Regions from separate parts of the Kitasatospora sp. NPDC001683 genome, predicted to be linked through region 1. Evidence: riboswitches for the same ligand, from Rfam matches in the RefSeq annotation. Region 1 holds a riboswitch; each other region holds the start of a gene.
The links. A riboswitch is a leader RNA that binds a small molecule or an ion and turns the genes downstream of it on or off. The one in region 1 is predicted to bind cyclic di-AMP.
Positions count from the first base shown of each region.

Region 2: it holds a riboswitch for cyclic di-AMP, as region 1 does, so the genes downstream of both, ACWCYO_RS19065 (NlpC/P60 family protein) here and ACWCYO_RS10165 (transglycosylase family protein) in region 1, are expected to answer to the same signal.
Region 3: it holds a riboswitch for cyclic di-AMP, as region 1 does, so the genes downstream of both, ACWCYO_RS12190 (M23 family metallopeptidase) here and ACWCYO_RS10165 (transglycosylase family protein) in region 1, are expected to answer to the same signal.

Region 1 is NZ_JBSFGK010000014.1:3,884-13,737, reverse strand. It holds gene mfd (transcription-repair coupling factor) at 1-684, shown strand, start outside; gene ACWCYO_RS10180 (MazG family protein) at 767-1,804, shown strand; gene ACWCYO_RS10175 (SDR family NAD(P)-dependent oxidoreductase) at 1,825-2,250, opposite strand; gene ACWCYO_RS10170 (cytochrome P450 family protein) at 2,542-3,858, shown strand; cyclic di-AMP (ydaO/yuaA leader) riboswitch at 4,069-4,236, shown strand; gene ACWCYO_RS10165 (transglycosylase family protein) at 4,242-5,006, shown strand; gene eno (phosphopyruvate hydratase) at 5,256-6,542, shown strand; gene ACWCYO_RS10155 (FtsB family cell division protein) at 6,766-7,254, shown strand; partial or broken gene ACWCYO_RS10150 (DUF501 domain-containing protein) at 7,226-7,747, shown strand; gene ACWCYO_RS10145 (Ppx/GppA phosphatase family protein) at 7,915-8,850, shown strand; gene ACWCYO_RS10140 (NAD(P)/FAD-dependent oxidoreductase) at 9,279-9,854, shown strand, end outside.
Region 2 is NZ_JBSFGK010000032.1:18,547-28,400, reverse strand. It holds gene ACWCYO_RS19085 (glycosyltransferase family 4 protein) at 1-474, opposite strand, end outside; gene ACWCYO_RS19080 (glycosyltransferase 87 family protein) at 686-2,041, shown strand; gene ACWCYO_RS19075 (hypothetical protein) at 2,038-3,207, opposite strand; gene ACWCYO_RS19070 (C40 family peptidase) at 3,246-4,292, opposite strand; gene ACWCYO_RS19065 (NlpC/P60 family protein) at 4,520-5,638, opposite strand; cyclic di-AMP (ydaO/yuaA leader) riboswitch at 5,649-5,802, opposite strand; gene ACWCYO_RS19060 (NlpC/P60 family protein) at 6,152-7,189, opposite strand; gene ACWCYO_RS19055 (NYN domain-containing protein) at 7,388-8,689, opposite strand; gene ACWCYO_RS19050 (hypothetical protein) at 9,106-9,369, opposite strand; gene ACWCYO_RS19045 (rhomboid family intramembrane serine protease) at 9,571-9,854, shown strand, end outside.
Region 3 is NZ_JBSFGK010000017.1:71,726-81,579, reverse strand. It holds gene ACWCYO_RS12205 (HelD family protein) at 1-1,164, opposite strand, end outside; gene purB (adenylosuccinate lyase) at 1,274-2,713, shown strand; gene ACWCYO_RS12195 (MFS transporter) at 2,738-4,276, opposite strand; cyclic di-AMP (ydaO/yuaA leader) riboswitch at 4,595-4,769, shown strand; partial or broken gene ACWCYO_RS12190 (M23 family metallopeptidase) at 5,035-5,400, shown strand; gene ACWCYO_RS12185 (hypothetical protein) at 5,606-5,746, shown strand; partial or broken gene ACWCYO_RS12180 (hypothetical protein) at 5,808-6,470, opposite strand; gene ACWCYO_RS12175 (amino acid deaminase) at 6,734-8,071, shown strand; partial or broken gene ACWCYO_RS12170 (N-acyl-D-amino-acid deacylase family protein) at 8,142-8,939, shown strand; gene ACWCYO_RS12165 (bifunctional 4-hydroxy-2-oxoglutarate aldolase/2-dehydro-3-deoxy-phosphogluconate aldolase) at 9,056-9,481, shown strand; gene ACWCYO_RS12160 (alpha-amylase family glycosyl hydrolase) at 9,656-9,854, shown strand, end outside.

The sequences.
Region 1 (9,854 bases):
ACCATCGCCCAGCACACCGAGATGGGCGCCGGCATGTACGTCGCGATGAAGGACCTGGAGATCCGCGGCGCCGGCAACCTGCTCGGCGGCGAGCAGTCCGGGCACATCGCGGGGGTCGGCTTCGACCTCTACATGCGGATGGTCGGCGAGGCGGTGGCCGAGTTCCGCGAGTCGCTGGCCAACGGCGGCGCGGAGCCGGAGGAGGAGCCGCTGGAAGTGAAGATCGAGCTGCCGGTCGACGCCCACGTGCCGCACGACTACGCGCCCGGCGAGCGGCTGCGGCTGCAGGCCTACCGCTCGATCGCGGCGGTCAACTCGGAGGCGGACATCCAGCAGGTCCGGGACGAACTCGTGGACCGCTACGGGAAGCTGCCCGAGCCGGTGGAGAACCTGCTGCTGGTCGCCGCACTGCGGCTGTACGCCCGGCGGTGCGGGATCTCGGACATCACCCTGCAGGGCGCGAACGTCCGCTTCGGCCCGGTGGAGCTGCGCGAGTCCCAGCAGCTGCGGCTGAACCGGCTCTACCCGCGTAGCCAGGTCAAGGCGGCGGCCCGGCAGTTGCTGGTGCCGCGGCCGAGCACCGGGCGGATCGGCGGCAAGCCGCTGGTCGGGCGGGAGCTGCTGGGCTGGTGCACCGAGTTCCTGTCGGCGATGTTCGACGACCTGGCGGGGGCGAAGAAGTAGCGCCTGCCGGTCGGCGGTTCACGGCGGTCCCGGGCCCGGTCCGGGGCCGCCGTCGTCGGTCCGGGGCGGGTAGGTTCGAGGGGTGACGACGAATGCTGTGCCGACGAACGCTCCGGGCGCGAAGTTGATCCTGCTGACCACCACCCACCGGGTGGCCCCCGGGTTGCTGGCGTGGCCGGCCTGGGAGGCGTTGCGCTCCGCGGGGCGGGTGCTGGTGGCCGACGAGGGGCATCCGCAGGTGGCGGCGGTGCGGCAGGCCGGGGTGGCGGTCGAGGTGGTGCCGGCCGGGTCGGCGCCGGCCCTGGCGCGGCTGCTGACCGGGCAGCCGGCCGACGCCGGACCGACGGTGTGGCTGGGCGGCCCGGACGGGGATCCGGGGCTGACGGACGCGCTGGCCCGCCTCGCGGTGGAGCACGCCGGCGAGGTGCCGGAGATCGAGGTGCTGCCGGGCTCGTACGACCTGCCGGGGGCGCGGTTGCTGGACCTCGCCTCGGTGATGGACCGGCTGCGCTCGCCCGGCGGCTGCCCGTGGGATGCCGAGCAGACCCACGAGAGCCTGGTGAAGTACCTGGTCGAGGAGGCCTACGAGCTGGTCGAGGCGATCGAGGAGGGGGACCGGGACACCCTGCGCGAGGAGCTGGGGGACGTGCTGCTGCAGGTGTTCTTCCACTCCCGGATCGCCGAGGAGCACCCCACCGAGCCGTTCACCATCGACGACGTGGCCGGGGACATCGTGGAGAAGCTGGTGTACCGGCACCCGCACGTGTTCGGGGACGTCGAGGCCGAGGGCGCCGCCGAGGTGGAGGCGAACTGGGAGCAGCTGAAGGCGGCCGAGAAGGCGGACCGGGAGTCCGTCCTGGACGGCGTGCCGGCCGGGCTGCCCGCGCTGGCGTACGCGGCGAAGCTGGTGTCCCGGGTGCGCCGGGCGGGCTTCACCGGGGTGCCGGACGAGCCGTACGAGCTGCCCGCCGAGCTGACCGCGGAGTCGGCGGGCCGGCTGCTGCTCGCGGTGGCGCAGCGGGCGCACGACGCCGGGGTGGACGTGGACGCGGCGCTGCGCTCGGCCGCGCGCGGCTACCGGGACGCGGTGCGCGCGGCCGAGGGGCTCGAGCCGGAGTAGCGGCGCGGGCCGGTGACGGCTCAGGCCGCCGTGGCGGTGCTCCCGGCGGGGCGCCGCTGCGGCGGGACGAGTTCGCCGATCGCCTCACCGATCAGCGCGACCAGTTCGGCGAGGCGCTCCAGGTCGAGGTGGTCGGGCAGGTCGGCGAGGGAGACGATCCGCTCGCCCTTCGGGCCGGCCACGCAGAACAGGTCGATCGGTCCGAGGTGCTTCTCGGCGGTGTCGACCAGGGCGGCGACGTCGCTGGGCCGGCGGATGTCGCCGGAGACGCCCACCACGGGGCAGCCCGGCCGGTCGAGTTCGGCGGCGAGGTCCTCGGCGATCCCGACGTGCTGGTCGGCGATCAGCATCCCGGCGGCGCCGGCCGCGGTGAACCGGCGCGCGAGGTCGGCTCCCGACCCGCCGTCGAGTACCGCGATGACGACGACTGCCCCGCTGACCCTCATTGGTCCGCTCCTCCCTGTGGGCGACACCGCACCGGCGCCCACGCACACTGCGGAGGATCGTAGGCACGTCCTGACCCTCCGCAACAGGGATTACCCCGCAGGTGACCAGACTCACGCCCGCCACCCGGCCAAGAGCTGTCCAAGGACCGTCCACGGACCGTCCACCGGGCGTCCACGCAGTGTTGGCGCGCCGCCCGCGCACCGCTCGTGCGCCGCTCACGAACGGTTCGCGAACCGGCGGCGTCCGGGCGGTCGTCCGGGCGCCGCCGGTCCAGCGGTTACGGTCGACCCATGCCTGCTCAGCCCGACGGCGCCCAGCCCGCCGCCCAGCCCGCCCCGCCGCTCTTCACCTGGGAGTTCGCGGCCGACCCGTACCCCGCCTACGCCTGGCTGCGCGAGCACGCCCCGGTGCACCGCACCAAGCTGCCGAGCGGGGTGGAGGCCTGGCTGGTGACCAGGTACGCGGACGCCCGGCAGGCGCTCGCGGACAGCCGGCTGTCGAAGAACCCGGCGCACCACAGCGAACAGGCGCACCGCACCGGCCGGGTGGGCATCCCGGGGGAGCGGCAGGCGGACCTGATGACCCACCTGCTGAACATCGACCCGCCGGACCACACCCGGCTGCGCCGCCTGGTGTCGAAGGCGTTCACCCCGCGCCGGGTGGCCGAGTTCGAGCCGCGGGTACAGCAGCTGACCGACCGGCTGATCGACGGCTTCGCTCAGCGCGGCTCGGCGGACCTGATCCACGAGTTCGCCTTCCCGCTCCCCATCTACGCGATCTGCGACATGCTGGGCGTGCCGGCCGAGGACCAGGACGACTTCCGCGACTGGGCCGGAATGATGCTGCGACACACGAAGCCGGGTCACGGCGGCAGCCAACGCGGCGGCGTGGGGCGGGCGGTGAAGCGGATGCGGGCGTACCTGCTGGAGCTGATCCACCGCAAGCGGGCCGACCTCGGCGACGACCTGATCTCCGGTCTGATCCGGGCCAGCGACCACGGCGAGCACCTGACCGAGAACGAGGCCGCCGCGATGGCCTTCATCCTGCTCTTCGCCGGCTTCGAGACGACGGTCAACCTGATCGGCAACGGGACGTACGCGCTGCTGCGCAACCCGGGGCAGCGGGCGCTGCTGCAGGAGTCGGTGGCCCGCGGCGAGACGGCGCTGCTGGAGACCGGGATCGAGGAACTCCTGCGCTACGACGGGCCGGTGGAGCTGGCGACCTGGCGGTTCGCGACCGCGCCGCTGACCATCGGCGGGGTGGACATCCCGGTCGGCGACCCGGTGCTGGTGGTGCTGGCGGCGGCGGACCGCGACCCGGCCCGGTTCGCCGACGAGAACACCCTCGACCTGGCCCGGAGCGACAACCCCCACCTGGGTTTCGGACACGGCATCCACTACTGCATCGGTGCCCCGCTGGCCCGGCTCGAGGGGCGGTCCGCGCTGGCCACGCTGCTGTCCCGGCTGCCCGATCTGCGACTGGCCGAAACCCCGGAGAATCTGCGCTGGCGCGGCGGTCTGATCATGCGTGGATTGCGCGAACTTCCGGTCGAATTCAGTCCGGAGATCCGCTCTCCGCACGCCCTTCCTGAGCCGCCGACACACTGACGTGGCGTCGCGATTGCGCGGTTGGCAGCAGTATGAAGGGCCATCAAACCGGACAAAGCTCCGCCGTTGGTAGGCGATCGATCACGGGCCGTAATTTTTGTGTGATGTCGGCGATATGAGCTTGTGATTGGTCTGAGGATCTGTCTAGTCTCCCTGGAGTTCGCAGCTGCGGACCTCGTGCGCGGAACGCCGAATCCTGCCCGCCGCGCCACGGGAAACCGACCAGACCCTGGGCAGGGGCGGGGGAACCAGGTTTGTTGCCGTTCCTCCACGGCTTGGGGTGAAGCCGCCCGAGCGGAATCGATTCCGCCGACGGCGGCCGGGCCACCTCCCGGTCCGAACCCGACAGCTCACCTCGCAGGCGTGCGGAGAGGGACCTCTTCATGCTGTTCGTTGGAACTGGCCGTCATCGTCGTCGCACCCAGGCCGAGAAGGCCATCGCCGTCGCCGGTGTGGCCGGCGTCGGACTCGCGCTGCCGCTCCTCACCGCCACCGGCGCCTCCGCCGCCCCGGCCTCCGCCTGGGACTCCGTCGCCCAGTGCGAGAGCGGCGGCGACTGGGGCATCAACACCGGCAACGGCTTCTACGGCGGCCTGCAGTTCACCTCCAGCACCTGGAAGGCGTACGGCGGCACCGCCTACGCCGCGCAGGCCAACCAGGCCAGCAAGGGGCAGCAGATCGCCGTCGCCGAGAAGGTGCTCGCCTCGCAGGGCCCGGGCGCCTGGCCGGTCTGCTCGCTGAAGGCCGGCCTGAGCAAGGGCGGCGCCCCGGCGGCCGTGGACACCTCCTCGGACACCAAGGCCCAGAAGCAGCAGGCGGCGCCCAAGGAGCAGGCTCCCAAGGCCGCCGCGAAGCCGGTCCAGCAGTACAAGCCGAAGCACGCCGCCCCGAAGCAGGCCGAGCAGCCCGCCGAACAGCCGACGGCCAAGCAGTACGCCCCGAAGCACGCCGCCCCGCGCGCCGCCCAGCCGGCCCCGTCCGCCGCGACCGGCCACGACTACACCGTCCGCGCCGGTGACACCCTGTCGGGCATCGCCGCCGCCCAGGGCGTGCAGGGCGGCTGGCAGGCGCTGTACGACGGCAACCGCGGCACGGTCGGCGGCGACCCGAACCTGATCGTGCCCGGCCAGGTCCTGCACCTCGGCTGACATCTGACGCCCGACGAGGGGGCCGACCGACCGGTCGGCCCCCTTCGTCCGCATTCGCCCGCCCCGGGGGGACAAGCTGGGACAAGCAGGTGAACTACCGGTGGGTAGCGGGGCCACACGCTGAGACGGAACCGAGGTGGACGTGGTCCCGGGAGCCCGGGCGGTTAGGCTCTGGTCGTAACGACTCCGCAATCCTCCGGCCGACAGCACCACCGTCAGCCGGACCCTGCTTCCGCAAGGAGATGCCTCGTGCCGTCCATCGATGTCGTCGTAGCCCGTGAGATCCTCGACTCCCGCGGCAACCCCACGGTCGAGGTCGAGGTCGGCCTCGACGACGGCAGCACGGGTCGTGCCGCTGTTCCGTCGGGTGCCTCGACCGGCGCCTTCGAGGCGCTGGAGCTGCGCGACGGTGACAAGAACCGCTACTTCGGCAAGGGCGTGGAGAAGGCCGTCCTGGCCGTCATCGAGCAGATCGGCCCGGAGCTGGTCGGCTACGACGCCACCGAGCAGCGCCTGATCGACCAGGCCATGCTCGACCTGGACGCCACCCCGGACAAGTCCTCGCTCGGCGCCAACGCCATCCTGGGCGTCTCGCTGGCCGTCGCGCACGCCGCCTCGGAGGCCAGCGACCTGCCGCTGTTCCGCTACCTGGGCGGCCCGAACGCGCACGTCCTGCCGGTCCCGATGATGAACATCCTCAACGGCGGCTCGCACGCGGACTCCAACGTCGACATCCAGGAGTTCATGATCGCCCCGATCGGCGCGGAGTCCTTCTCCGAGGCCGTCCGCTGGGGCGTCGAGGTCTACCACACCCTCAAGGGCGTGCTGAAGGAGCGCGGCCTGTCCACCGGCCTCGGCGACGAGGGCGGCTTCGCGCCGAACCTGGACAGCAACCGCGAGGCCCTGGACCTGATCACCGAGGCCATCCAGAAGGCCGGCTACGTGCCCGGCCGCGACGTCGCGCTGGCCCTGGACGTCGCCGCCTCCGAGTTCTACAAGGACGGCGCCTACCAGTTCGAGGGCAAGGCCCTCTCGTCCGCCGAGCTCATCGAGTACTACTCCGAGCTGGTCGAGGCCTACCCGCTGGTCTCCATCGAGGACCCGCTGGACGAGTCGGACTGGGACGGCTGGAAGGCCATGACCGTCAAGCTGGGCGACAAGGTCCAGCTGGTCGGCGACGACCTGTTCGTCACCAACCCGGCCCGCCTGGCCAAGGGCATCGAGACCGGCACCGCCAACGCCCTGCTGGTGAAGGTGAACCAGATCGGCTCGCTGACCGAGACCCTGGACGCCGTCGAGCTGGCCCAGCGCAACGGCTACCGCTGCATGATGTCGCACCGCTCCGGCGAGACCGAGGACGTCACCATCGCCGACCTGGCCGTCGCCACCAACTGCGGCCAGATCAAGACCGGTGCCCCGGCCCGCTCCGAGCGCGTCGCCAAGTACAACCAGCTGCTGCGCATCGAGGAGATCCTCGACGACGCCGCCGAGTACGCCGGCCGCGGCGCGTTCCCGCGCTTCCGCTCTGCGGAGTAATGAGCTCAGTCGCTCTGCGGACCAGTAAGCACAGTCGCTCTGCGGAGCAATGAGCACAGCAAGTACGAGGGCTGAGAACACGCAGGCCGAAAACCAGGGGGCCGAGGGCCCCCGGTAGCGCAAGCCTGACCGGTGCCCCGCCGCACACCCCGTAGGGTGGACGGCGGGGCACCGTCGCGACCAGGAGGGGATACGGGAGATGGCTGGCTGGAGGATCCCGGGCTTGGCGGCCCGGCCTCGGTTCACGAGCCGGGCGACCGTCCTCGTCCTGGTGCTCTGCTCGCTGGTGGCGATCCTGGCCTACCCGACGCGGCAGTTCATCTCCCAGCGCGCCGAGATCTCCGCCCAGCGGGCGAAGGCCGACCACGCGCGCCAGCAGGTCGATCAGCTGCGCCGGGACAAGGCCCGCTGGCAGGATCCGGAGTACGTCAAGGCGCAGGCCCGCGCCCGGCTGCACTACGCGGTGCCGGGGGAGACCCCGTACATCGCGGTGGACCCGTCCGGCGCGGTCGCCCAGCCGTCCGCCTCCGCCACCACGGCCACCCCCTCCGCCGACGCGGCGGCGGGCCCGGCGAAGGCCGCCAAGCCCTGGTACGCCAGCATCTGGGACTCGGTGGACGCCGCCGACACCGACACCGCCGCGCTGGCCCCCGCGACCCCCCGTCCGCTCCCACCGTCCCCCGTTGGAGACCCCACCCCCCATGACCACTGAGAACCACCCCGCCGTCTCCGACGCCGACGTCGCGGCCATCGCCGCCCAGCTCGGCCGGGTGCCGCGCGGCCTGCGCGGTGTGGCGCACCGCTGCCCCTGCGGCAACCCCGACGTCGTGGAGACGGCCCCCCGCCTGCCGGACGGCACGCCGTTCCCGACGCTGTACTACCTGACCTGCCCCAAGGCCGCCTCGCTGATCGGCACCCTGGAGGCGGAGGGCGTGATGAAGGACCAGACCGCCCGGCTCGCCGAGGACCCGGAGCTGGCCGCCGCCTACCAGAGGGCGCACGAGGACTACATCGCCCGGCGCGACGCGATCGAGGTGCTGGAGGGCTTCCCGAGCGCCGGCGGCATGCCGGACCGGGTGAAGTGCCTGCACGTGCTGGTCGGCCACTCGCTGGCGGCCGGCGAGGGCGTCAACCCGCTCGGCGACGAGGCGATCGGCATGCTGGAGGACTGGTGGGCCAAGGGCCCGTGCGTCTCCCCGGCCGAGGTCCAAGCCGCCGGTGAGCGGGTCGCCCGCAACCGCGCCAAGGAGCAGGACCACGAGGCCGTGATCGCGGCCAAGCAGCAGAAGACCGCGGAGCGCGCCGCCAAGAAGCGCGCCGCCGAGGCCACGACCTCGGAAGCCGGCACGGCGGAGCAGGAGTCCGAGTGAGCATGACCCGGGTGGCCGCGATCGACTGCGGCACCAACTCGATCCGGCTGCTGGTCGCCGACCTCGACCCGGACACGGGCGAGATCACCGACCTCGACCGCCGGATGATCATCAACCGGCTGGGCCAGGGCGTGGACCGGACCGGCCGGCTGCACCCGGACGCGCTGGCCCGCACCTTCGCGGCCTGCCGGGAGTACCGGGAGATCATCACCGGCTTCGGCGTCGGCCCGGAGCGCACCCGCTTCGTCGCCACCAGCGCCTCCCGGGACGCCGAGAACAGCGACGAGTACGTCAAGGGCGTGCGCGACATCCTGGGCGTCGAGCCGGAGGTGGTGAGCGGCAAGGAGGAGGCGCACCTGTCCTTCGTGGGCGCCACCAAGGAGCTGACCGGTGGCCAGTTCCCCGCTCCCTACCTGGTCTTCGACCTCGGCGGCGGCTCCACCGAGTTCGTGCTCGGGGGGGCGGACGTGCAGGCCGCGCGCTCGGTGGACATCGGCTGCGTGCGGCTGACCGAGCGGCACTTCGCCGGCGCCGAGCTGCCCTCCGAGGAGCAGATCGAGCAGGCCCGGGCGCACGTGCGGGCCGAGCTGGACAAGGCCGAGGAGGTCGTCCCGCTGACCGGCGCGGCCACCCTGGTGGGCCTGGCGGGGACGGTCACCACGGTGTCCGCGATCGCCCAGGACCTGCCCGAGTACGACTCGGCGCGGATCCACCACTCCCGGCTCAGCCGCGAGCGGGTCGCGGAGATCGCCCGCGAGCTGCTGGCCGCCACCCACGCCGAGCGGGCGGCCATCCCGTCGATGCACCCGGGCCGGGTGGACGTGATCGCGGCCGGCGCGCTGGAGCTGCTGGAGATCATGGACCGCACCGGCGCCGCCGAGCTGGTCGTGAGCGAGCACGACATCCTGGACGGCATCGCCTGGAGTACGGCCTCCTGACCGCCCGCAGTGCTTACTCCACCGGCCCCGTCGCCCCGTTTCCGGGCGTCGGGGCCGCGGCGCGCCCGGGGGCGGGCGGGAAAGTTCGTGAATTTCTTCACATGGCGATCGGGTCATTCGCCCCACCCCGCCGCCCGCTACGTCCGAATTGTGGGACCGAAGGCCTACCCTCGGTGAGGTCCGCTGGATCGCAGGTCAGGACCGGTTGGGGTTTGAAAATCGAAATCACGAGCGGGAACCCGGGCCCTGTGCGGATCGTTGCTGCTCAGCCGGGTAGTGCTCCGGCGCGCGTTCACGACGGGCCTCCGGGGGTCGTGAGCCGGTGCGCCGGTGCCGTTTTTGCGGGCGCGTAGTGTAGCACGGGGTGTCCATGAGCTTGTGACCGGGCTCACGAAGGCTGCTCCGGACGGTGCTGGATACTTTCGGATATGAGCACCACGGAGCGTCCTCGCATCCTCATTGTCGGCGGTGGTTACGTCGGCCTGTATGCCGCGATGCGCATCCTCAAGAAGATGCGCTACGGCGAAGCGACCGTCACGGTCGTGGACCCGCGGTCGTACATGACGTACCTGCCCTTCCTCCCCGAGGCGGCCGGCGGCAACGTCGCGCCTCGCAACCTCGTCGCGCCGCTGCGCAAGACCCTCAAGCAGGCGGAGGTGCTGACCGGGTCCGTCACCGGCATCGACCACGCCCGCAAGGTCGCCACCATCCAGCCGGCGGCCGGCGACAGCTACGAGCTGCCCTTCGAGTACCTGGTCGTCGCGACCGGTTCGGTCTCCCGCACCTTCCCGATCCCGGGTCTGGCGGAGAACGGCATCGGCATGAAGACGGTCGAGGAGGCCATCGGCCTCCGCAACCACGTCATGGCCCAGCTCGACAAGGCCGAGTCCACCACCGACCCGGAGGTCCGCCGCAAGGCCCTGACCTTCGTCGTCATCGGCGGTGGCTTCGCCGGCATCGAGACGGTCGCCGAGATCGAGGACATGGCGCGCGACGCGTCGAAG
Region 2 (9,854 bases), on a different contig from region 1:
CCCGACCGCGGCGGCGATCCGCGAGCGGGTGTACTCGCCCAGGTACGTCAGCACGTCGGTGCCCGCGCCGATCCGCCGCAGCAGCTGCCGGGAGCCCGGCAGCTGGGCCCAGGCGGCCTCGTGCCCGTGGGTCATGCCGAGCAACCGCCCGGCCCCGGCCCGGCGCAGCGTCGGCGCCATCAGGCCGAGCGGGGCCGCGGCGCCGAACCAGACCGAGTCGCACTTCTCCGCGCGCAGGATCTCGGCGGCCCGCCGGGTGACCCGGGGTGTGGGAACCATCACCTTCGTGCGGTCCCGGATCACCGGGAACGGCTGCTCGGCGTCGAAGCGCCGCACCTCGGTGCCGTCCCGCCAGGTCGAGGCGTACACCACGATGCTCCCGGCCGGCTGACGGACGGCCATGTTGTGCACGAAGGCCTGGATGCCTCCCGGGCGGGGCGGGAAGTCATTGGTGACGATCAAGGTTCTGTGCATCAGGCCACGGCTCGCTCGGTCGGGGGGTGCTCGGTGTACCGCTGGGTGATCCGTACGATAGGTCAACACCATGACCCGCCGGGAACGGAACCGCGTACGGCAACCGTTTGACCCCCGGGTCAGTCCTAGTACCTAGGCCGCGATGCGGCGGCCCGGGCGTCCGTCAGTACGACGCCTCCGGTGAGGACGTCGAGACGAACGAGGGAGCGCAGTGGAGTTGGCCCCGGCCACCGAGTCCGGTTCTTCGCGCGGCCGCCTCGGCCGCCCGCTCGGGGCGCTGGCCGCCCTCGTCGCGGTCTGGGTGGCCACCCGCACCGTGCTGGTGCTGCTGATGACCGGCGTGCTGAAGTCGCCCGGCGGCGACGTCACGGCCGACGTCTGGATGATCTACCACGCCTGGTACGGCGTGCTGCAGACCGGCACCTTCCCGTTCGACGACGTGACCTGGCAGTACCCGCCGGGCGCCGCCCTGGTGATCCTGCTGCCGGGCCTGCTGCCCTGGTCGTACCTGACCTCGTTCTGGGTGATCTGCGGCATCGCCGACGCCGCCGCGGCCGCGCTGCTTATCCGCACCGGCCTGCGCCGGGGCCGGGCGCTGACCGGCGCCTGGATGTGGGTGGTCGGCGTGCCGCTGCTCGGCCCGATGATCTACAACCGCTTCGACCTCCTGGTCACCGCGCTCGCCCTGGCCGGCCTGCTCGCGCTGATCCGCCGCCCGGCGGTCGGCGGGCTGCTGCTGGGCCTCGGCGGCATCGTCAAGGTCTGGCCGCTGCTCGGCCTGATCGGCACCCCGTCCGGCCGCCGCACCCGCCGTTCCTGGACGCTGGCGGCGGCCACCGCCGTCTCGGTGGGCTTCCTGCTCGCGGCCGGGATGAACGGCGCCTTCGGCTTCCTGGCCTTCCAGAAGGACCGCGGGATCGAGGTCGAGTCGGTCGGCGCCCTGCCGCTGCACCTGGCCCGGCTGGCCGGGGGCTGGAACGGCAGGGTCACCATGAACTACGGCTCCCCCGAGATGCTCGGGCCGTGGGTCAGCGTGATCAGCAAGGTGATGATGGCCGGCACCGTGCTGGGCTTCCTCTGGCTGCTGATGTGGCGCTTCACCGCCCGCCGCCGCAACGCGGCCACCATGTACGACGCGGCGCTGTGCGCGCTGCTGATCTTCGTGGTGACCAGCCGGGTGATCAGCCCGCAGTACCTGGTCTGGCTGATCGGCGTGGCGGCGGTCTGCCTGACCGTGCGCGGCACCAGCCAGCGGCCGGTGGCGCTGCTGATCCTGGTCGCCTGCCCGCTCACCCTGCTCGAGTTCCCGACCATGTTCACCCAGGTCCTGAACAGCGAGCCGCTGGCGATCACCGTGCTGGGCCTGCGCAACCTGCTGCTGCTGACCGCCACCGTGCTCTCCTGCATCCGGCTCTGGCGCTCCACCCGCGCCGCGGCGCCCCTGCCGCCCACCGTGGTGCTGTCCGAGCCCGCCGCACTGCCGGCCGCCTCCGCCTATCCGGTGCGCCCGGGCATCGCGTACGAGCAGGACCTGCTGGACGGCATCGACCACCCGGCCGGGCGTTAGCCGGCTTTCAGCGCCTCCACCTCGGCCAGCCAGAGCCTGGTGAACTCGGCGAGTCCGACGCCCAGTTCGCCGCGCAGCAGCCGGTCGGTGCGGTGCTCCCGGTCCTCGCCCTGGCCGTCGGCCGCGCCGACCGCCCGGTAGAAGGCGACCAGCCGCTCGGTCCCGTACCGGCGGGCGATCAGGTCGCAGGCGAGCCAGGCCTGCTCGTAGGCCTGGGCGATGCCGTCGGCACCCGCGGCGAAGTCCCCGTCGGCGGGCAGCGCGGTGGGCAGCTTCCCGGCGGCGACGTCCCGGGTCAGCTCGGGGGCGATCTGCTGCGGGCGGCGGCCGGATCCGCGGTAGGCGGTCCAGTCGGCGACGCCCTCGGAGAGCCACAGCGGGGTCCAGGCCCGGGTGTCGGCCCGGGTCGCGACGTGGGTGGCCTCGTGGGTGACCACCACCTGCCGGCCGAAGTCGCTGAGCCGCCCGAACGCCTCGGGGTTGACCACCACCCGGTCCGCCGGGGTGTGCCAGGGCGCGCCGGAGGCGGCCACGGTGACCGCCGCCATGCCCGTCCAGCCCGCCGGGTCGGCCTCCAGCAGCCGGGCGAACTGCGCCTCGGTGGCGGGCAGTTCGAGCAGCAGCCGACCGGGCCAGCCGCCGCCCCAGACCGCGCTGACGGCCGGCACCGCCTGGTCCCCCACCGCGACCAGGCCGGCCGGGTCGGGCCCGTCGGCCAGGCCGAGCACCAGGCACCGGGCACCGGGGGCGGTCCGGGCGGGGCCGAGGTCCCACAGCGCCGGGGGCCCGCTGGTGCCCTCCTCGTGCTCCACCCGCCAGCCGCCCCGGTCCCGGACCAGCTCGATCCGGCGCGGGTACACCACGGGGTACTCGTCGTACCCGGCGATCCGCACCGCCAGCTCGACGGACGCGGTCAGCCGCTCCGGCCCGCCGGCCGCCGAGGCCTCCCGTTCGGGCGGCAGCACCAGGTTGCGGTACCCCGCCTCGGCCCCCGCGAGCCCGGACCAGGCGGGCAGCGAGCGGGCTCGCGCCGCCAGCAACTCGGTCACCTCGGCACGCCGGTCGTCCGTCCGCCCGCCCGGCCGCGCCGCCGGGGCGGCCGGGGGCAGCGACAGCTGGGCCAGCCCGCCGGCCGCGAGCAGCAGCGCACCGCGCCGGGACAGCACGCAACGAGATATGTCGGCCGGGCCGCAGGACGTCGCGCTCAGAGCCGGACCACCCCGGAGACCGGCATCGCGTCGACGCTCTCGTACCGGACCTTGGCGCCCGGGTACGGGGCGTGCACCATCACCCCGCCGCCGGCGTACATCCCGACGTGGTGCATGTCCCGGTAGAAGATCACCAGGTCTCCCGGCCGTGCTTCGGAGAGGCTGATCCGCTGCCCGGCGTACGCCTGGGCCTGCGAGGTCCGCGGCAGGGTCACTCCGGCCTGCCGCCAGCTGTAGTACATCAGACCGGAACAGTCGAAGGCACGGGGCCCGGTGGCTCCGTAGACGTAGGGCGAGCCGATCATCCGCACCGCGGCGGCCAGCGCGGCCGCCCCGCGCTCGGAGGCGGGCGGGGCCGTGCCGAGGTCCAGCCGGTCGGTGCCGCGGGTGGCGCGCTGCTCGGCGTCCCGGGCGTCCTGGGCGGCCATCCTGGCCCGCTCGGCGACGCCCAGGCTGTTGAGCAGCTTCTGGGCCTTGGTCAGCCGCTCCTGGATCTGCTGCTTGTTCTCGGCCAGCGAGCGGCGGGCCTGGTCCAGCTCGGCGAGCTTGGCCGCGGTCTCGGTGCGGCGCTGGTCGAGCCGACGCTGACGGGTGACCAGCTCGTGCAGCGTCTCCTGCTGCCGCTCGGCGGCCTGGCCGAGGGTGCGGGCGCGGTCGAGGTAGGCCGCGGGGTCGGTGGAGAGCATCAGCTGGACGGTCTGGGTCATCCCGCCGCCCCGGTACTCGGCCCCGGCGACCGTCGCCAGGTCCCCGCGCAGCTGGTTGAGCTGCTCCTGCGCGGTGGCGACCTCGCCCTGCAGGTTCGCGGTCTCGCCCAGCAGCCGCTGCTGCGCCTCCTGCGCGGCGTTGTACTTCTCCGACGCCCGCTCGGCCTCGTCGTACAGCTGCTCGACCTGCGTCTTGACGCCCTTGCGATCGGGCGCGTCCCGCGCCCCGGGGGCGGCCTGGGCGCTGCCGACGGTCGCCACGCCCAGGGCCGTGGTGGCGGCCGCGGTCAGTACCAGCGCACGGGCGAGCAGTTGGGAACGACGGTGCACGGGCATGGCGGCAACGGCTCCAGTCCTGCGGCGCGGCCCCGCGGCCGCGCCCCGGTGGGCGGCCGTCGAGCGGGAGTCCGGTGGCAGACGTTAGCGAGTCCGGGCAAGTGAGTCCAAACCCCTCCCGACCCGAATATTTGACCCTTATTCGGACACCAGCCCGAGCCGCCGGAAAAGCCGCAGGCCCGGCCCTCCGAGACGGAGGACCGGGCCCGTGAACGTCGGGGCGTGAATCAGACCCGCACGATGGAAGCCAGCGGCATGTTGGAGACGGCCTCGTAGCGGACCGAGGCGCCCGGCTTGGGAGCGTGCAGCACCTGACCGTTGCCCGCGTAGATGCCGACGTGGTGGGCGTCGCTGTAGAAGATCAGCAGGTCGCCGGGCTGGGCCTGGGAGAGGTCCGAGCCGATCCGGGTGCCGGCGCCGGCCTGCTCCTGCGAGGTGCGCGGCAGCGACACGCCGGCCTGGTTGAACGCCCAGACCATCAGGCCCGAGCAGTCGAAGGAGCCGGGACCGGTGGCGCCCCAGACGTACGGGCTGCCGACCTTGGAGGCGGCGGCGGCCAGCGCGGCGGCACCGTGCGAGCTGCCCGGGGCGATCTTGACCGGCGCGGACGAGGAGCCCAGGTCGGAGCGGCCGCTGTCGCGCGAGGCGCGGTCGCCGGAGGCCGGCTGGGAGGCCTTCGCGGCGGCGTCCGCCTTGGCCTGGGCGTCGGCGGCGGCCTTGTCCTCGGCCGCCTTGAGCGCCTGGCGCTCCTGCTCGGTCAGCGTGTTGAGCAGGTCCTGGGCGGCCTTCAGCTTGTTCTGAACGTCCTCCTTGGAGGCCTTCAGCTGCTGGGTGGTGGACTCGAGCTCGGCGAGCTTGCCCTGCGCCTCGGTGCGGTCCTGGTCCAGCTTGCGCTGCTGCTCCTGGAGCTGCTTCAGCTGGTTCTTCTGGGTGTCACCGGCCTGGTTCAGCGCCCCGGCCTGGTTGAGGAAGTTGTCCGGGCTGGAGTTGAACATCAGCTGGACGGTCGGGGATATGCCGCCGTTGCGGTACTGCTCGCCGGCGATCTCGGCGAGGCCGCCCTGCAGGTCGGTCACCTGCGCCTGCTGACGGGCCACCTGGTCCTGCAGGCCGGAGACCTGCTTCTCCAGCGCCTGCTGCTTCTCCTGGGCCGCGTTGTACTTCTCGGTCGCCTGCTCGCCCTGCTCGTTGAGCTGGTCGACCTGCTCCTTGACCTGTTCCTTGGTCGGCTGCGGGTCGGCGTGGGCGCCGGTCTGCGCGGAGAGGGCGACGGCCGCGGCGGCGAAACCGGTCAGGATCGAGACACGAGCGCGGCTGGCGGGCTTGGGACGACGATGGGACGCCACGAAGGCGGACTCCTTCTTCCTACGTCCGCCTACCGGGTGAGCTGACGGGTTCGGGCCGGAAGCATGCCCTACGACGCCTCACGGCCTCACCAACGGCCGACCTGGCGCCGATTCACCCCGGAGGAACATGGTTCCCCGGCTCCGCTCCGCAGCGCCCCCGACCACTGGGCTCCCCTGTCGGGCAGTCGCTTCGACCTGCCCCGCTGTTTCGCGAACTCGACGGAAACCACCGCCGCCACCCAGGCTGGGTGATCGACAGTGCGGTGGTTCGGGGCACGACCCTAGTAACTGAACCGTGATCCGTTCAAATCCTTGTCAGAAAAAAGACGGAAGATCACCCATGTTCTCTTGTGAAAATGACTGATGGTGATCGCCGCCGCACGCAAAGCTGATCGGCTCTCACCGGTCGGCGGTGGAACGGGATGGAACGGACGAACCCCGAAGCGCCACCCCCCGACTCGGGAGGTGGCGCATATCACAGTTCGGAGGCCGGGCCCCGGGAGTGTCGGACCGTCAGACCCGGCGGATCGTGTTGATCGGCATCGCATCGGCCTTCATCACCTTCACCACGTCACCGGTGTGCGGCGCGTGGACGACCATGCCGTTGCCGATGTACATCCCCACGTGGTGCCGGTCGCTGCCGTAGATCACCAGGTCGCCCGGCTGGGCCTGGTCCAGCGAGGGCACCCGGGTGCCGACGTCGCCCTGCTCCTGCGAGGTGCGCGGCAGCGAGACGCCGGCCTGGGCGTACGACCAGACCATCAGGCCCGAGCAGTCGAAGGTGTTCGGCCCGGTGGCGCCCCACACGTACGGCGAGCCCTGCCTGCTCATCGCCCTGGCCACGGCCACGGCCGCGTAGCCGCTGGCCGGCGGCAGGTTGGTGAGGTCGACCCGCGCGGTGCCGCGCGAGGCGCGGTCGTCCTGCTGCTGCTGGGCCTTCAGCGCGGCCCGGTCGGCGGCGCTGAGCGAGTTCAGCAGGTCCTGCGCGGCCTTCAGCTTCTGGTTGACGTCCGCCTTGGCCTGGTTGAGGTCCTTGGTGGTGGAGTCCAGCGACGCCAGCACGGCGGCCGCCTCGGCCTTCTCCTGGTCCAGCCGGCGCTGCTGGTCGAGCAGACCCTTGAGCGCCTCGGTCTGGCTCTGGCTGGCCTGCTGGACGCTCGACGCCTTGTCCAGGTAACCGGACGGGTCGGAGGAGAGCATCAGCTGGACGGACGGGTCGATGCCGCCGGTGCGGTACTGCTCGCCCGCGACCTGGGCCAGGCCGCTCCGCAGCTGGCTCATCTGGTCCTGACTGCGGGCCACCTGGTCCTGCAGCTGGTCGGCCTGCTTGCGGAGCTGGTCGGCGCGCTCCTTGGCGCCGTTGTACTTCTCCGCCGCCTGCTCCTGCTCCTGCTGGAGCTGGTCGATCTGCGCCTTGACGTCGGACGTGTTCGGCTGCGGCGCGGCGTGCGCGGCCACCTGGGCGGAGAGGGCGACCGCGGTCGCAGCGGCAGCGGTGAGCACGGAGACCCGTGCGCGGCTCGGCTGCTTGGGACGGCGGTGGGAGGCCAAGGGACCGGCTCCTTCTTCCATCGGACTCACCCGTTCGGGCGAGATTCCGGAAAATAGGTTTGACGCCAGACCCTAGTGAAGATCTATCCGTTTTGCCACTCCCCCGAAGGCGTGAACTACGGTCCCCACGCTGACTTCACCGGATCCCCACACCACCGCAAAACGGTCACTGACCAGGGATCATCCGACCGGGCCGGGTCAGGGCCGGGCCAGCCGGTTCAGCAGCAGCACCGAGGCCACCGGGCGCGCGCCCGCCTTCCGCACGCCCTCCGCGACCTCCCGGTCGGTGGACACCACCACCACCGGACGGCCCTGCGGCTCGGCCCGGACCAGACGGCGGATCAACTCGTCCGCGGTCTCCCCGGTCCGGCTGAACCGTACCCGCACCCCGCGCGGCGGCGCCATGATGACCGGTACGTCCAGGTCCTGCCCGTCGAACACACAGGTGACCTCCGCCTGGGTGCGCTGGGCCAACATCGCCAGCCCGCCCAGCAGCCGGATCCGCTGCTGCTCCAGCGGCAGCGTCGGGTACCCGGTCTTGGTCACGTTGTAGCCGTCCACCACCAGGTGCACCTGCGGGATCGCCAGCAGCTGGTCCAGCAGCGCCGGATCGTCCTCGGCCAGGCCGCGCCGGGCCACGTCGTGCGGCGAGGCCGCCCCCGGCACCACCGCCTCCACCAGGTCCGCCGGGCGGATCTGGGAGACCGGCAGCGCCAGCTCGCGCTGCAGGCCCTGCGCCGACTGCAGCACGGTGTCCAGCAGCAGCCGCAGCCGCATGTCCTCGACGCTGCGCCCCTCCCGGGCCGACCGACGGCCCTGCTCGACCACGGTCTCCAGCTCGGACACCCGGTGCCGCAGCCGCCGCGCCTCGCTCTCCGCCGCGCTGCGCTCACCCGCGGCCTGCGCCTTCGCGGCCTCCAGCTCCCCGGTCACCCGCCGGGTCTCGGCCTGTGCCCGCCGGGTGTCGCTCTCCAGCGACCGCACCTTCTTGCGCAGCGACTCGGCCTCCCGCCGGACGCCCTCGAACTCCGCCCGCTGGCGGTCCAGGTCCGCGCGCGCGGCGGCCCGTACCTCGGCCAGCTCGGCCTGCAGCTTCTCCACCAGTCGGGTGGCCTCCGCCACGGCGTCCTCGGCGCCGACCCGCTCGGCCTCCTCGCCGGCCTCGGTGACCAGCCGGCTCCAGCCCGCCGACCGCACCAGGTAGGCGGCGGCCGCGACGTCCATCGGATCGGCGGCGCCGGGGACGGTGCCCGACTCCAGCGCCTTCACCAGGTCCGGCTGGCCCAGCCGCAGCCGCTCCGCTATCCGCACCCGGAACGCCGGCTCGGACTCCAGCGCCGCCGCCAGCGCGGTGGCCGCGTACTTGGCCCGCCGCGCCGGGGTGAACTTGACGTACTGACGCAGGCCCTGCGGCAGCTCCGCGGGCGGCAGCCCGCCCAGCGCGTCCGAGGCCAGCCCGACCACGCGCCGGCGCACGCCCTCCGGCAACGGCCGGTCCAGCTTCTCGGCCGCGCGCTCCGCGACGGCACCCGGCTCGACGGCACCGGACCCACCGGCACCCGACTCAACGGCACCCGGCTCGACGGCACCGGACTCAGCGGCACCCGGCTCGACGCCGGCCGCGTCAGCAGCGCCCGAGTCATCGGCACCGGACGCAGCGGCCCCTGCCGCGCCGCCCTCCGACGGAGCGTTCTCGGACGGGACCGTCCCGGCGGCCGGCTCCGGTGCCTGCGCAGCGGGCTGAAGCCCCTGCGCTTCGCCGGGCTCCCTCGCTGCGTCCACCACGTCCTCGGCTCCGATCCTGGTCCAGCGGGTGCGGCCCGCGGCCGCCCCTGTCGTCACGCTCCGTGCGCCTTGTCTGTATTGTCCCGTGCGGTGGACGGCCGCGTCGCGCACCGCCCACCGCACCGACGGGGTCAGCCCTGCTCGGCGGGGGCTTCCGCACCCTCGGCGCCCGGGCGGGCCACCAGCTCGACCTGGTCCACCGCGTTGCACCAGCGGCAGCGCACCGACTCGATCGTCTCGCTGAGCACCTCGGTCTCCTCGACCTTGGACTCGCCGGCCAGGTCGAAGTGCAGGAACTCGGTCACCCGCGCGGTGCGGGTCACGTCGAAGCGGGTGAGGTTGCCGCACAGCGTGCAGCGCCAGCGCGTCTCGGCGGTCAGTGCGGGGACGGTCATCGGGGATCCTCTCGGCTGGTCCCTGGGTGGGCTAGGCGCTCCCCCCGGAGCCCCGGCGTCGGCGGCGGGAGGCGGGATTGCCCGCCCCAAGCCTATTGCCTGGGGCAACCGCCCCGACCACCGGTTGCCGGAACCGGAGGACTGGTCCACCTGCCGTAAACCGCCGTGTCACCTGCCGCGCACGGAGGGATGCTTGGCCGCATGGCGCTCGTGGCCCCCGACCACACCGACGCGCGGGACGGCCGCCCGGCGGTGCCCGCCCCGGCGGTCACCTACGCCCTGATCGCGCTCAACACCCTGGTCTTCCTGCTCGGCCCGGCCGCCGGCCTCAACCCGCTGTACGGCACCGGCCAGGCCCGGATCTGCGCCGAACAGCGGTACGAGCAGCGCTGGGGCGCCGTGCCCGCCGAGCTGCTGACCGGCCACCCGCTCACCGCCGAGCAGCTGGCCGACGGCCCCGACCCGGTCCCCGGCTGCCCCGCCGC
Region 3 (9,854 bases), on a different contig from region 1:
GGCGCGGACGTCCTTCCGGGCCCACAGCTCGCGGGGTGCGTAGTGCGCCTCCTCCTCGTCGTACGGGCGGCCGAGGGAGAGCGCCTGGGCGATGGCCAGGGCGTCCAGCAGGGTGCGCAGGTAGTGGGTGCGGGCCCGGTTGTGCGGCGCCCGTAGGCCGCGGGCGGCGTCCCGGGCCTGGGCGCAGGCACGGGCGGAGAGGCGCAGCCCCTCGCCCAGGTCGATGCCCTCGGTGGGCGCCGACTGGTGGGCGGCGACGGCCAGTTGGAGCACCTCTGCCATCCACGGGCCGCCCTTGGCGACGGCCGTGGCGGGGGTGTCGCGGTGGGTCGCGGTGACGTCGGGGAAGAGCTCGCCGACCGTGCGCAGCACCACTTCGGTCTCGCCGAGGGCGGGCAGCACCTCCTCGATGTAGCGCAGGAAGCCCGCGGTGGGGCCGATGACCAGCACGCCGCGGCGCTCCAGCGCGGCGCGGTGGGTGAACAGCAGGTAGGCGGCGCGGTGCAGGGCGGCGAGGGTCTTGCCCGTCCCGGGCCCGCCCTGGACGACCAGGGCGCCGGGCAACGGGGAGCGGATCACCCGGTCCTGCTCGACCTGGATGGTGGCGACGGCGGTGCCCATCCGGCCGGTGCGCTCGCGGGCGAGCGCGGCGAGCAGGGCGGCCTCGCCGACCAGGGCGCGGCGGTCGGACTCGTCCAGCCCGGCGAGGTCGAGCGCCTCGTCGTCCAGGCCGGTGACGGTGCGGCCCTCGGTGTGCAGGTGGCGGCGGCGCACCACGGCGCCCGGGGCGGCGGGGGTCGCGGTGTAGAACGGGCGGGCGGCGGGGGCGCGCCAGTCGAGCAGCAGCGGTTCGTACGCCTCGTCGGTCAGGCCGGTGCGGCCGATGTAGTGGACGGTGCCGTCGCGTTCGTCGAGGCGGCCGAAGCAGAGGCCGCGTTCCACCGCGTCGAGCCGGGCGGCGTGGCGCTCGGCCTCGCGGGCGCGGACCTCGCGCTCCAGCCGGGCCTGGTGCGTGCCGCCCGCCGCCGCGCCGACGTGGGCGCCGTCGCTGGTGCGGCGGGCCCGCTCCCGGGCGGCGTCCAGGTGGGTGTAGAGCCGGTCGAGGTGGGCCTGTTCGGTGCGCAGCGCTTCGGCGAGTGGGGCTTCCGCTGGTGTTCCGTTCATCGGTGTGGTATCCTTGCGGTGAGAAGTTTGCGGGGCGCATTCCGATGGGCGTTGAACCGGCCCAGCGTACCCCATCCGCCGACGTTCGGCGTGACCTCGGCTGTTAGGCTTGCGAAGCGTGAGCGCGAAGCCCCAGATCCCCAATGTCCTGGCCTCCCGGTACGCCTCGGCGACCCTGGCCCAGCTGTGGTCCCCCGAGCACAAGGTGGTCCTCGAGCGCCACCTGTGGCTCGCCGTCCTGAAGGCCCAGCAGGACCTCGGTGTCGAGGTGCCGGCCGACGCCGTCGCCGACTACGAGCGGGTGATCGACCAGGTCGACCTCGGCTCGATCGCCGCCCGTGAGCGGATCACCCGCCACGACGTGAAGGCCCGGATCGAGGAGTTCAGCGAGCTCGCCGGCCACGAGCAGATCCACAAGGGCATGACCTCCCGGGATCTGACCGAGAACGTCGAGCAGCTGCAGATCCGCCAGTCCCTGGAGCACGTCCGGGACCGCACGGTCGCCGTCCTGGTGCGCCTGGCCGGCCTGGCCGCCCAGCACTCCGAGCTGGTCATGGCCGGCCGCTCGCACAACGTGGCCGCGCAGGCCACCACCCTGGGCAAGCGCTTCGCGTCGATCACGGACGAGCTGCTGGTCGCCTTCCGCCGCCTGGAGGAGCTGATCGCCCGCTACCCGCTGCGCGGGATCAAGGGCCCGGTCGGCACCGCCCAGGACATGCTGGACCTGCTGGGTGGGGACACCGACAAGCTGGCCGAGCTGGAGCGCCGGGTCGCCGCGCACCTCGGCTTCGACAACGTGCTGACCAGCGTCGGCCAGGTCTACCCCCGCTCGCTGGACTTCGAGGTGCTCACCGCCCTCGTACAGCTGGCCGCCGCGCCGTCCAGCCTGGCCAAGACCATCCGCCTGATGGCCGGCCACGAGCTGGTCACGGAGGGCTTCAAGGAGGGCCAGGTCGGCTCCTCCGCGATGCCGCACAAGATGAACACCCGCTCCTGCGAGCGCGTCAACGGACTGGCCGTCATCCTGCGCGGCTACGCCTCGATGACCGGCGAGCTGGCCGGCGACCAGTGGAACGAGGGCGACGTCTCCTGCTCGGTGGTGCGCCGGGTCGCGCTGCCGGACGCCTTCTTCGCCTTCGACGGCCTGCTGGAGACCTTCCTGACCGTCCTGGACGAGTTCGGCGCCTTCCCGGCCGTGATCGAGGCCGAGCTGGACCGTTACCTGCCGTTCCTGGCCACCACCAAGGTGCTGATGGGTGCGGTGCGCGCGGGGGTCGGCCGGGAGACCGGCCACGAGGTGATCAAGGAGCACGCCGTCGCCTCCGCGCTGGCGATGCGCGCGGGCGGCCGGGAGAACGAGCTGCTGGACCGCCTCGCCGCCGACGAGCGGATCCCGCTGGACCGGGCCGCGCTGGACGCGCTGCTGGCCGACAAGCTGTCCTTCACCGGGGCGGCCGGGGCCCAGGTCGCCGAGATCGTCCGCCAGGTGGAGGACGTCGCGGCGGCCTACCCGGAGGCGGCCAAGTACGCGCCGGGCGCCATCCTCTAAACAGGAGCAGTCTCTGACGCGGCCTCAGATTTCCGACGAGGGCCCTGCCGCCGTTCCGGTGGCGGGGCCCTCGGGCGTCCGGGAGTGGCCGGGGTCGAGCGGCGGGGTGGTGGTGGCGCAGGACCAGTCGCAGTTCGGCTCGGCCACCGGTTGTTCCTCGGGGGCGAGCACGTTGCCCCGGACGGTGACGAAGGCGATCAGTCCGCCACCGGCCAGCAGGCCCGCGCAGATCAGCATCGCGGTGTGGAAGGCGGAGTCCACCGAGGACGGCACCCGGTAGGCGTTGCCGCTCAGTCCGGCCATCGCCGGGAGGGCGGCGACCGCGAGCAGGCCGGCCGCCCGGGCGGCGGCGTTGTTGACGCCGCTGGCGATGCCCGCGTGCCGCACCTCGACGGCGGCCAGCACGGTGGCGGTCAGCGGCGCGACCAGCAGCGTCATCCCGCAGCCCATCACCGCGACCGCGGGCAGCACGTCCACCCAGTAGGAGGAGCCGGGGCCGGTGCGCAGCATCAGCAGCACCCCGGCGGCGCACAGCAGCGGTCCGACGGTGAGCGGGATGCGCGGGCCGATCCGCTTGCCGAGGCGCCCGGCGCGCGCGGACAGGGTCAGCATCAACAGCGTGATCGGCACCAGGGCGAAGCCGGAGACCAGCGGCGAGAAGCCGGAGACGATCTGCAGCTGCACCACCAGCAGGAAGAACACCCCGCTGAACGCCGCGTACACGCACAGGGTGACCAGGTTCACGGCGGTGAACAGCCGGGAGGAGAACAGCCCGAGCGGCAGCATCGGATCGGGCGCCCGCCGTTCGACGGCCACGAAGGCGGCGGCGAGCAGCAGGCCGAGCGCGCCGCTGACCCAGACACCGGGGGACAGGCCCTCCCCGGCGGCGGTGAGCGCGTAGGTGATCGCGCCGAGGGCGAGCGCGGCGAGCAGGGCGCCGGGCACGTCGAAGCGGCCGGTGGCGGACTCGTCCCGGCTCTCCGGGACGTACCGGGAGGTGACCGCGATCACGGCGGCGGCCAGCGGCAGGTTCAGCAGGAAGATCCAGCGCCAGCCGGGCCCGTCCACCAGCCAGCCGCCGAGGAAGGGGCCGACGGCCGCCGACACCCCGCCCAGGCCGGACCACAGGCCCACCGCCGCCGAGCGGTCGTCCGGGTGGAAGACGGCCTGGAGCATGGCGAGCGAGCCCGGGGTGAGCAGCGCGCCGCCGATGCCCTGGACGGCGCGGGCGGCGATCAGCACGTGGATGGTCGGGGCGGCGGCGCAGGCCGCCGAGGCGGCGGCGAACCAGACCACGCCGATCAGGAAGACCCGGCGCCGCCCGTAGCGGTCGCCGAGCGCCCCGCCGAGCAGGATCAGGCCCGCGAGGGTGAGCAGATAGGCGTTCAGGGTCCATTGCAGGGAGGCGAGGGAGGCGCCGAGGTCGGTGCCGATCCGGGGCAGGGCGACGTTCACCACGGTGCCGTCGAGCATCGCCATGCTGGAGCCGAGCACCGTCGCGAGCAGTACCCAGCGTCCCTGCGCGGTGCCCAGGCGCAGGGAGCCGGCTTCAGAGGTGGCCACGAGCCCGATCCTGCGCCCGTTGCGGCATACGTGACAAGGGTCACCGGACGGTGTGTCGACCGGTGGCGGGGAGTGCACGGACGGTCGCGCAGTGGGGTCGGGATCGGCGCAGGGTCGTGGATCAGTGGCACCGGGTGAATGGATTGTGCACGTACGGTGTAGCGGATCATTCGGACGGTCACCGGGTTCCGGGGATCGGCCGCCGGTTCGAGAGATCGACATTGCTTCACCCGAACGGATGAGTTTTAGTTCAGCGACCGCCCGGCCAGTCCGGACGGACCCGCCGGGTGGAACGCCGAGTCCTGCCGCTGCCCGGTGGTTCGAACTGAGCTCTGTACGGCAGGAGCGGGGGACCCACAGGTAAGTCGCCGGACCGGAGTTCGCGCTTTCAGCGCGGACGTCCAGGACCGGCTCGGGGTGAAGCCGCGCATGCGGCCGGGCAACTCCAGCCCGAACCCGACAGCTCACCTCGCAGGCGTCGGAGAGGAAATCCCATGCCTGCACAGGCTCGCCGTTTCGTCCTGCCCCGTGTCGCCGTGCCCCGTGCCGCCCGCATCGGCCTCGCCACCGCCGTGGCCGGTGCCTCCTTCGTCCTGCCGCTGGTGACCGCGATGAGCGGGCAGGCCACGGCCGCTCCGGCCGTCCAGGTCGTCGCCGCCGCGCCGGTCGCCCAGGTCGTCGCCGCCGCTCCCGCGGCCGCTCCGGCCGCCGTCACCGCCGGCTTCGTCGCCCCGCTGGCCAAGCCGGTGCTGGGCGAGGCCTACGGCGTGGCCGGCACGATGTGGGCCTCCGGCCACCACACCGGCCAGGACTTCGTCTGCTCCACCGGCACCCCGGTGCGCGCGGTCGCCAACGGCGTCGTGGTGCAGGCCGGCAACGGCGGCGCCTACGGCAACCAGGTCGAGATCAAGCTCGCCGACGGCAAGTACGCGCAGTACGCGCACCTGTCCGTGATCCGCGTGAAGGTCGGTCAGGCCGTCACCGTCGGCCAGCAGCTCGGCCTCTCCGGCGCCACCGGCAACGTGACCGGCCCGCACCTGCACTTCGAGATCCGCACCGGTCCGAACTACGGCTCGGACATCAACCCGGTCACCTACCTGCGGGCGCACGGCGTCGCGCTCTGACCCCACCGGGTTCCAGGGACCACCGCTGCCGCGGGGCGAATCGATCCTCCGGGATGGTCATGTCGGGTGACCGCTCGACCGGGTGATCGCCGCGGCGGTGGACATGGGCGCGGGACACGCCCACGGCCGGCCCGGCTGCACGGGACACCTCCCTCGTGCAGCCGGGCCGGCCACTGCCGTCTTCCGGCGCCTTCCCCTGGCGACCGTGGTGCTCACGGTGTCCTCGCTCGGGTACGTGGCGATGAACCGGCACGTCACGGCGGCCGGGGCGTTCTACGGGTACGTCTCACACGGGCTGGGCCGGGTGGTCGGGATGGCGCCGGTGGGCCGTGCTGGGCGGCGGTGAGCAGCTCGTGCATCCGGTGGCCGAAGTCCTCGGTGTCGCAGGCGGGTTCGGGGAAGACCAGGCGGACGTCGCGGTGGCTGTGCGGGTGGTCCAGACGCAACACCACGCCGTGGCGGTTCAGGGCGAGCGGGCGGACGTCCGGGTGGTGGGTGAGCAGGGCCGGGTCGAGCAGGCCGGTGAGCAGGCCGAGGGCGTCGGCGTGGCCGTCGGCCAGGTGGGGTGAGCAGCGCGGCCTCGTGGCGGGCCAGCGGGTCGGGGGTGGCGCGGGCGAGGTCGGCGGGGGCGGTGACCACCAAGGCGGCGTCCTTGACCACCACGGTGGCGGGGGAGGGGAAACGGCGGCGCAGCGCGGCGGGCTCGTCGGTGCCGAGCAGCAGCAGATCGGCGGCGTCCAGCAGCGACGGCAGCACGGCCGGGTCGCGTTCCTGCCAGAGCGCGGGGCGCCAGTTGAGGTCGAAGCTGACCAGCCGACCCGGGCGGCGGTCGGCCAGCAGGGCACGCAGCAGGGCCAGGCAGCCGTCGGAGAGCGCGGCGGTGATGCCGGACAGGTGCAGCAGGCGGGCGCCGGCCAGCAGCGCGGCGGCGGCCGGATCGGTGAGCAGGGCGGGGGAGAGCGCGGCGGCCGCGGAGCCGCGCCGGTGGTAGTGCAGCCGGCTGCGGCCGGGACCCAGGTCGTCTCCACGGCCTCCAGCGGGCCCGGGCGGTCGGGCAGCAGGACGGCCATCGACTCGCCCACGCACACGGCCGTCGGGGGAGGGCCGGGGCGATCGCGCTCCCGGGTGTCCTGTCGCGGCGTCTGCCGGCCTCCTCGTCCGCGTTCCGTGGGGTGCGGCCGTTCCGTGGGTGCGGCCGTTCGCTGGCGTGCGGTCCGACTCGGTTCGACCGTCCATGGGGTCCGTTGACCGTGATCCGGCGCCGAAGCTAGAACCGTGCTGCCAGCATGTGCAACCCTCGTTGCGCATGTTGCAACACGGATGGAGGAAGACGGTGGAGCAGACCTTCGCGGGCGACAGTGCCTTCTCGGGCGGAAGGGTCTTCGCGAGCAGCGCGGCCGGGCCGGGGATCGCCGAGGGGGCGGTGGCGGCCCTGGCCGACGAGACCCTCGACTGGCGGTTCAAGGCCGCCCCGCCGGAGAGCTGGGGGCGCACCGTCCGGGAGTGGCTCGCCACCGGGCCCACCCTCTCCTCGCTCGGCACCCCGCTGCTCACCCTCGACGGCGCCGCGCTCGACCACAACGTCCGCACCATGGCCGACTGGTGCGCCAAGGCGGGCGTCGCCCTCGCCCCGCACGGCAAGACCACCATGGCGCCCGCGCTCTGGCAGGCCCAACTCGCCGCCGGCAGCCACGGCATCACCCTCGCCAACCTGCCGCAGGTGCGCGTCGCCCGGGCCTTCGGCGTCCAGCGGATCCTGCTCGCCAACACCCTGCTGGACCCGGCCGGACTCGCCTGGCTCGCCGCCGAGTTGACCGCCGACCCTTACTTCGCCTTCCTCTGCTGGACCGACTCCACCGAGGGCGTACGGCTGATGGACGAGGCGCTGCGCGCCGCCGGGGCCGAACGGCCGGTCGAGGTGCTGGTCGAACTCGGCGGCCCGGGCGGGCGGACCGGCGCGCGGGGCGTGGACGCGGCCGTCGAGGTCGCCGCCGCCGTGCTGCGCGCGCCGACCCTGCGGCTGGCCGGCGTCGGCGGGTACGAGGGCGCCCTCGCGCACGACGCCACGGCGGAGGGGCTGGCCACCGTGCGCGGCTACCTCAAGGCGCTCGGGGAGCTGCACGGCCGGCTCGCCGACGCCTATCCGGACGGTGTGCCACCGGTGGTGTCGGCCGGCGGCAGTGCCTACTTCGACCTGGTGGTCGAGGAGTTGGCCGCCCTGCCGGAGGCCTTCGTGGTGCTGCGCTCGGGGGCGTACATCGCCCACGACGACGGCTTCTACCGGGGCATCTCGCCGCTCGCCCGGGGTGGCGCGGACGCCCCGTTCCGCGGTGCGCTGCACGGCTGGGCCCGGGTGGCCTCCCGGCCGGAGCCGCAACTGGCGCTGCTGGACGCGGGAAAGCGCGACCTGCCCTTCGACGACGGCCTGCCCGAGCCGCAACGCGTACGCGACGGAGCCGAGTTGACGGGCACGACGGCACGGATCACGGCGCTCAACGACCAGCACGCCTTCCTCCGCGACGCAGGCGACCTCGCGCCGATCGGCGCGGTGCTGCGGCTCGGCGTCTCGCACCCGTGCACGGCCTTCGACAAGTGGACGGCGATCCCGGTGCTGGACTCCGCGGACGCCGCCGAGCCGAAGGTCACCGGGCTGGTCAGGACCTTCTTCTGATGCCGGAAGGCCGGACAGTGCGCCGGCGGGAGGCAACGCCTTCGGAGGAACCGTCTTCGAGGGGGCGACGGTGGTCGACGGGACCGGCGCCGAGCGCTACCGCGCGGACGTCCGGATCGCCGACGGGCTGATCGCCGAGATCGGCGCGGGCCTGGGCGGGCCGTCGACGGTGGACGCCGACGGGCTGGTGCTCACCCCCGGCTTCATCGACATGCACGCCCACTCCGACCTCGCCCTGCTGCTCGAGCCCGAGCACCCGGCCAAGGTCACCCAGGGCGTCACCTGCGAGGTCCTCGGCCGGGACGGCCTGTCCTACGCCCCGGTGGAGGACACCACCCTGCCCGCGCTGCGCCGCCAACTCGCGGGCTGGAACGGCGATCCGGCGGACCTCGGCTGGGACTGGCGGGACGTCGCCGGCTACCTGGACCGGATCGACCGCACCCGGCCCGCCGTCAACGCCTGCTACCTGGTCCCGCGCGGCTCGCTGCGGATGCTCGTCATGGGCTGGCAGAACCGCCCGGCCACCCCGGTCGAACTCGACCGGATGCGGCAGGTGTTGGCGCGGAGCCTGCTGCAGGGAGCGGTCGGCACGTCCAGCGGTCTCAGCTACACCCCCGGGATGTACGCGGACACCGCCGAGCTGGTCGAGCTGTGCCCGGTGGTCGCGGCCTACGGCGGCTTCCACGCACCGCACCAACGCTCCTACGGGCGCGGGGCGTTGGAGGGATACGCCGAGATGGTGGAGATCGCCCGGCGCTCCGGCTGCGCGCTGCACCTGACCCACGCCACGATGAACTTCGGCGTCAACCGGGGCCGGGCCGGCGAGCCGCTGGAGCTGGTCGACCGGGCGCTCGCGGACGGCATCGACCGGGGCACTCGCCGAGGGCGGCATCAACTTCACCGAATTCACCCACACCACACCGGAGGTGTCGGATTCATCTGGTACGGGCGGCTGAGGCCGGTTGGCGGGTCGGGGTCGGGACGGTGCTGACCGCCGAGCAGGCCGAGCGGGGGATCGACGCCGGGGCGTCCTTCCTGGTCACCCCGGGCTGCCGGCCCGAGGTCGCGCAGGCTGCGCGGACCCGCGGGGTGCCGGTGGTGCTGGGAGCCCTCACCCCGACCGAGGTGGCCCGGGCGGTCGACCTGGGCGCCGCGGCCGTCAAGATCTTCCCCGCCCGGTCGTTCGGCCCGGGTTACTTCAAGGACCTGCGCGGCCCGTACCCGGACGTGCCGCTGGTGGCCTCCGGCGGGGTGAACGCGGGCACCGCGGCCGAGTTCCTGGCGCATGGGGCGCTCGCCGTGTGCGCGGGGACGGACGTGGTGCCGCCGTCGGCGGTCGAGGCGGGGGACTGGGCGGAGATCACCCGGCGGGCCCGGGCGTTCACCCGGGCCTGCGCGGCGGGGGCGTAGCGGGTCGGGGGAGTTCGGCGCGCGGGTACGGCGGCGGTTCCGTGAAGGTGTGCGGCGGGCTGTCGGGGCGGCCGGGATTGGACGAGAATCGGTGGCACCCGGCTCAGCCCGGCTCAGCCGGCCGCTCGGCTCTCGGCCCGCACGGCCCCCGGACCCGGTAGGAGGACCCACCCCATGACCTCGACCCGCCCCGGCCCCGACTGGCTGGCCGACGCCGTCCTCTACCAGATCTACCCGCAGACCTTCGCGGACTCCGACGGCGACGGCATCGGCGACTTCGCCGGCATCGCCGAGCACCTCGATCACCTCTGCTGGCTCGGCGTGAACACGGTCTGGCTCACCCCCTGCTTCGCCTCGCCGTTCCGCGACGCCG